Regions from separate parts of the Variovorax sp. GW823-FHT04F07 genome, predicted to be linked through region 2. Evidence: predicted binding sites of a transcription regulator. Region 2 holds the regulator's gene; the other holds the start of a gene.

Region 1 (3,201 bases), on a different contig from region 2:
TGCTGCAGCAGGTTCACGGAACCCAGGTTGCACACGGCGGTTTCGGTGTCGCTGGTGTTCAGCGTGATCTCGGTGCACAGGTTCGACGAGTGCACGACGCCGGCGTGCTGCTGCGGCGAGCGCACGTTGCAGGCGTCCTTGAACGTGATCCAGGGGTGGCCGGTCTCGAACAGCATCGTGAGCATCTTGCGCCACAGGTCCGAGGCCTGGAGGGTGCGCGCGGGCTTGATCTCGCCGCGGGCGGCCTTCTCTTCGTAGGCGACGTAGGCCTTTTCGAAGTCGGCGCCGAACAGGTCGTGCAGGTCAGGCACGTTGGAGGGCGAGAACAGCGTCCAGGTGCCCTTTTCCATCACGCGGCGCATGAACAGGTCGGGGATCCAGTTGGCGGTGTTCATGTCGTGCGTGCGGCGGCGGTCGTCGCCGGTGTTCTTGCGCAGCTCCAGGAACTCCTCGATGTCGAGGTGCCAGGTTTCCAGGTACGTGCAGACGGCGCCCTTGCGCTTGCCGCCCTGGTTCACGGCCACGGCCGTGTCGTTCACCACCTTCAGGAACGGCACCACGCCTTGCGATTCGCCATTGGTGCCCTTGATGTGGCTGCCCAGTGCGCGCACGCGGGTCCAGTCGTTGCCCAGGCCGCCGGCGAACTTCGACAGCAGCGCGTTTTCCTTGATCGACTCGTAGATGCCGTCCAGGTCGTCGGGCACGGTGGTCAGGTAGCAGCTCGAGAGTTGCGAGCGCAGCGTGCCGGCGTTGAACAGGGTGGGCGTGCTCGACATGAAGTCGAACGAAGACAGCACTTCGTAGAACTCGATGGCGCGGGCTTCGCGGTCGATTTCGTTCAGCGACAGGCCCATGGCCACGCGCATGAAGAACGCCTGCGGCAGCTCGATGCGGGTCTTGCGCACGTGCAGGAAGTAGCGGTCGTACAGGGTCTGCAGGCCCAGGTAGTCGAACTGGTTGTCGCGCTCGGCCTTCAGGGCGGCGCCCAGGCGGGGCAGGTCGTACTGCAGCAGCTTCTCGTCGAGCAGCTCGTTCTCGACGCCCTTCTTGATGAACTGCGGGAAGTAGTCGGCGTAGGCGGTGGCGCGCTCGACCGGCATCACTTCGCGGCCGATGATTTCCTTGAAGATCGTGTGCAGCAGCAGGCGCGCGGTGGCGAAGGTGTAGTCGGGGTCCTTCTCGATCAGCGTGCGGGCGGCCAGGATGGAGGCCTTGTAGACCTCGTCCAGCGGCACGCCGTCGTACAGGTTGCGCATCGTCTCGGCGACGATGGGGGCGGCGGTGATGCTGTCGCCCAGGCCCTGGCAGGCCGACTCGATCAGGCCCTTGAGCTCGTTCAGGTCCAGGGCCACGCGCTCGCCGTTGTCGAGCACGTGCAGCGCCGGCGCGGCGGGCACGTCCTGCTCGCCCTGCTTCGAACGTTCCTGGGTGCGGCGTTCGCGGTACAGCACGTAGGCGCGCGCGATTTCATGGTGGCCGCCGCGCATCAGGCCGAGCTCGACCTGGTCCTGCACGTCTTCGATGTGGAAGGTGCCGCCGCCCGGACGCGAGCGCACCATGGCGCGGATCACGCCTTGCGTCAGCGTGTCGACGGTCTCGCGCACGCTGGCGGAAGCCGCGCCCTGGGTGCCGTGCACCGCCAGGAAGGCCTTCATCATCGCGATGGCGATCTTGTTCGGCTCGAAGGGAACGACGGCGCCGTTGCGGCGGATGATCTGGTAGTGCGCGAGGTTCTGACCGGTGGGCGAGCCCGCAGTGTCTTGTTGCTGCTGCGGCGTCGCGGGGACGGCGCGGGGGGTCGACGGGGTGTTCAGTGCAGTTTGCATTCGCTTCCTCTCGGTTGTGCAATTCTTGTTGGTTGGCAAGGCCTCGCGGGCCTTGCGTCGGCGTTGTTGCCGAACGGGAAGACACTATATCTAGGGTGTCTGTGCCCTACAAGCCACTACAGGTAGTGTTTTCCTATGGATGCAAGCCTTACAGGAATTGCGCCGTACCCAGCGCATCGCCAGCGATGCCGCGTGAATACTGGCCCATGGTGGCGCAACCCGCATGGGGCGCGGCTTGCAAGGCGATTTGGGCCTGCAGCCCGCATGGTTGCTACGTCGCGTGCCTGCGCTTGCGAGATTGCTGCGCTGCGAGAGCGGCGCATCGCGGGCCACGGAGCGATTGAAAAAATTAGCGCGCGACCACCTGCTCGGGAAACATCTGTGGATTCCAGCCGAGCTGTTCGCGCAGCAGGCGCCAGTCGAAACCGGCGCCGGGGTCCTGCTTGCGGCCGGGCGCGATGTGCTCGTGGCCGGCGATGTGGGCGATGGCGTAGTGCTGCGCGAGCGCGGCGCACAGGCTCGCCAGCGTCTCGTACTGCGCCTCTTCGAAGCGCTCGCCCTCGAGGCCTTCGAGCTCGATGCCGACGGAGTCGTCGTTGCAGTTGGTGCGTCCGCGCCACGACGACACGCCGGCATGCCAGGCGCGGTCGTCGCAGCTCACGAACTGCCAGAGCTCGCCGTTGCGTCGCACATAGAAATGCGACGACACCTCGAGCCCGCGGATCGACTGGAAGTACGGGTGCGCGTCCCAGTCGAGCCGGTTGGTGAAGAGCTGCTGCACCGCGTCGCTGCCGTACTCGCCCGGCGGCAGGCTGATCGAGTGCAGCACGATCAGGTCGGTCTGCGCGCCGACGGGGCGCGGGCCGAAGTTGGGCGAGGGCAGGGCCTTGGCGAAGCGGTACCAGCCGGCGCGCCAAAGTCTGTCGTCGCCGGCCGGTGTCGTGGCGAAGTCGTCAGTCGTCGGCATGCGCGGTGGCACCGTCGTCGCCGTTGGGCGTGGAGATGCCCAGGCGCGCGATGCGGTAGCGGATCTGGCGCAGGCTCATGCCCAGCCGCGCGGCGGCGGCCGTGCGGTTGAAGCCGCTTTCGTGCAGCGCGCGCACGAGGATCTCGCGCTCCTGCTGGTCGAGCCAAGCTTGCAGGTCGGAGGGCAGCGGCGGCGCGGGCTTGGGCTCGACCGCCGGCGCGGGGGCCGCAGCCACCGCAGCGGCGGCTGGCGCTTCAGCGGATTCGCCGCGCGGCGCGGTGGGCATCGGCGTCATCGCGCCCATCAGGTCGATGTGCAGCTCGTCGCCGTCGTTCAGCGCCACGGCGCGGTGCAGCAGGTTCTCGAGCTCGCGCACGTTGCCGTCGAGCGGGTGCTGGGCCAGGCGCT
Region 2 (3,201 bases):
GCGCCGCCAACCTCGACGACGACGGCGGCTATGCCGCCAAGGTGCTGGCCGAGCACGAGCGCCTGCGCCAGGTTGCCGCCGGCCGCGCGCCGTCGACGATGGTCGTGCCGCCGCCGACCACGGCGCGCGCACAGCCGATCCCGGTCGTGGCACCGGCCAAGCCCGTGGGTGAAGAGCCTGCCACCGGCAGCGAGCCGGCCAAGGTCGCCCTGCTCTCCGCAGTTTCCTGAGGCCTTGCCGGCCCTCCCGGCCCGGATGCGTGCAGGCCTGCGCTACACTCGGCCTGTACGCGACTGGCGATAGGCGCAGCACCCTGAAAAAGGTGCCACGCGCTGACGTGGAATACCACTGGGAAGCGTGCCGCCTGACCACAACAGGCGTTCAGCCGTTCGCCTGGGCAGCCCTTGTTTGGTTGAACAAGGACCTCGTCTTCAAAGGACTGCCATGTACCAACGCAATATCCTGGTCGAACAGACCGATCCCGAAATCTGGGCTGCGATTCAAGCCGAAAACGCGCGCCAGGAACACCACATCGAGCTGATCGCCAGCGAGAACTATGCCTCGCCGGCCGTCATGGCCGCCCAGGGCTCGCAGCTCACTAATAAGTACGCCGAAGGCTACCCAGGCAAGCGCTATTACGGCGGCTGCGAGCACGTCGACGTGGCCGAGCAACTGGCCATCGACCGCGTCAAGCAGATCTTCGGCGCCGACGCCGCCAACGTGCAGCCGCATTGCGGCGCCTCGGCCAACGAAGCCGTGATGCTCGCCTTCCTGAAGCCCGGCGACACCATCATGGGCATGAGCCTGGCCGAAGGCGGCCACCTGACCCACGGCATGCCTCTCAACATGAGCGGCAAGTGGTTCAACGTGGTGAGCTACGGCCTGGACGCCAACGAAGCCATCGATTACGACGCGATGGAACGCAAGGCGCATGAGCACATGCCCAAGCTGATCATCGCGGGCGCCTCGGCCTACTCGCTGCACATCGACTTCGAGCGTTTCGCCAAGGTCGCCAAGGACGTCGGCGCGATCTTCATGGTCGACATCGCCCACTACGCCGGCCTCGTGGCCGCGGGCGTGTACCCCAACCCGGTGCCGCACGCCGACATCGTCACCTCGACCACGCACAAGAGCCTGCGCGGCCCGCGCGGCGGCATCATCCTGATGAAATCGCAGCACGAGAAGGCGATCAACAGCGCCATCTTCCCCGGCCTGCAAGGCGGCCCGCTGATGCACGTGATCGCCGCCAAGGCCGTCGCGTTCAAGGAAGCCCTGACGCCCGAGTTCAAGGCCTACCAGCAACAGGTGGTCAAGAACGCCCAGATCGTGGCCGACACCCTCACCGCGCGCGGCCTGCGCATCGTGAGCGGACGCACCGAAAGCCACGTCATGCTGGTCGACCTGCGTTCCAAGGGCATCACCGGCAAGGAAGCCGAAGCCGTGCTGGGCGCCGCCCACATGACGATCAACAAGAACGCGATCCCCAACGACCCGGAAAAGCCGATGGTCACCAGCGGCGTGCGCATCGGCACCCCCGCCATGACCACGCGCGGCTTCAAGGACGAAGAGGCCCGCATCACGGCGAACCTGGTGGCCGACGTGCTCGAGAACCCGCGCGACGCGGCGAACATCGACGCGGTGCGCGCCAAGGTCCACGCCTTGACGAGCCGCTTCCCTGTCTACCGTTGATTTCGTAAATAGAAGAAGAGAAGCACTGGCCGCATGAAATGCCCTTTTTGCGGTCATCTCGAAACGCAGGTCGTCGAGACCCGCGTTTCGGAAGACGCCGACTTCGTCCGCAGGCGCCGCCAGTGCAGCGCCTGCGACAAACGCTTCACCACGTATGAGCGCCCCGACGTCAACTTCCCCGTCGTGGTCAAGAAGGACGGCAGCCGCGCCGACTTCGACTCGACCAAGGTGCGCGCCTCGATGATGCTGGCGCTGCGCAAGCGCCCCGTGAGCATCGAGCAGATCGACAACGCCCTGCTGCGCATCGAACAGAAGCTCCTGGCCAGCGGCCTGCGCGAAATCGATTCGACGAAAGTCGGCGAACTCGTGATGCGCGAACTCAAGAAACTCGACAAGGTCGCCTACGTGCGCTTTGCCTCGGTGTACCGCAGCTTCGAGGACGTGGACGAGTTCCGCCAGCTGCTGCGCGACATCTGACCCCCGAGAAGGCGTGAACGAACCCGCCATGTCCTCTTCCCGACACGACGCCTCCCACATCGCGACCGCCCTGCGGCTGGCCGCCTCCGCGATCCGCCTGACCGACCCGAACCCGCGCGTCGGCTGCGTGCTGTGCGACGCCGACAGCCGCGTGATCGGCCAGGGCCACACGCAACAAGCCGGCGGTCCGCACGCCGAGGTGATGGCGCTGCGCGACGCGCAAGCCCAAGGCCATTCGACTGCGGGCGCCACCGCCTACGTCACGCTCGAACCCTGCTCGCACCACGGCCGCACCGGCCCCTGCTGCGACGCACTGATCGCCGCCGGCGTGCGCCGCGTCGTGGCCTCGCTCGCCGACCCGAACCCGCTCGTGGCGGGACAAGGCTTTGCGCGGCTGCGCGCGGCAGGCGTCGAGGTCGAAGTCGGACCGGGCGCCGACGAATCCCGCGAACTCAACATTGGCTTCTTCAGCCGCATGGTCCGCAAGCAGCCTTGGGTTCGAATGAAGATCGCCGCCTCGATCGACGGCCGCACCGGCCTGCACAACGGCGTGAGCCAGTGGATCACCGGCGAAGCCGCGCGCGCCGACGGCCACGCTTGGCGGGCCCGCACCGGCGCCGTGCTGACCGGCGTCGGCACGCTGCTCGAAGACAACCCGCGCCTGGACGTGCGCCTGGTCGACACGCCGCGCCAGCCCCACCTCGTGGTCGTCGACAGCCACCTCCAGACTTCGCCCGACGCTCACATTTTCATAGCTGGCCGCGCCGTCTGGATCTACGCCGCGAGCCGGCACAACGAAGAAAAGGCGGCCGCACTCGAAGCTCGCGGCGCCACCATCACCTGCCTACCCAACCTGCACGGCAAGGTCGACCTGCCCGCGATGCTCCAGGACCTCGCGGCGCGCGGCGTCAACGAGTTGCATGTCGAATCGGGCCACAAGCTCAACGGTTCGCTGCTGCGCGAAGGCTGCGTGGACGAGCTGCTGGTGTACCTGGCGCCCAAGCTGATCGGCAGCGGGCTCGACATCGCCAGCCA

Evidence for each region. The regulator NrdR, encoded in region 2, represses ribonucleotide reductase genes. The targets are predictions, from matches to a motif close to CACNANATNTNGTG.
Region 1: a site for NrdR is predicted at 1,909-1,922, ahead of AC1RAA_RS23195 (ribonucleoside-diphosphate reductase subunit alpha). Genes of this name have one in related genera too.

What each region holds. Positions count from the first base shown of each region.
Region 1 covers NZ_JBXAIG010000005.1:286,919-290,119, forward strand. The annotation lists gene AC1RAA_RS23195 (ribonucleoside-diphosphate reductase subunit alpha) at 1-1,826, opposite strand, end outside; gene ampD (1,6-anhydro-N-acetylmuramyl-L-alanine amidase AmpD) at 2,176-2,793, opposite strand; gene AC1RAA_RS23205 (sigma-54-dependent transcriptional regulator) at 2,780-3,201, opposite strand, start outside.
Region 2 covers NZ_JBXAIG010000001.1:575,780-578,980, reverse strand. The annotation lists gene AC1RAA_RS02665 (lytic transglycosylase domain-containing protein) at 1-230, shown strand, start outside; ZMP/ZTP riboswitch at 280-406, shown strand; gene glyA (serine hydroxymethyltransferase) at 445-1,689, shown strand; gene nrdR (transcriptional regulator NrdR) at 1,723-2,166, shown strand; gene ribD (bifunctional diaminohydroxyphosphoribosylaminopyrimidine deaminase/5-amino-6-(5-phosphoribosylamino)uracil reductase RibD) at 2,195-3,201, shown strand, end outside.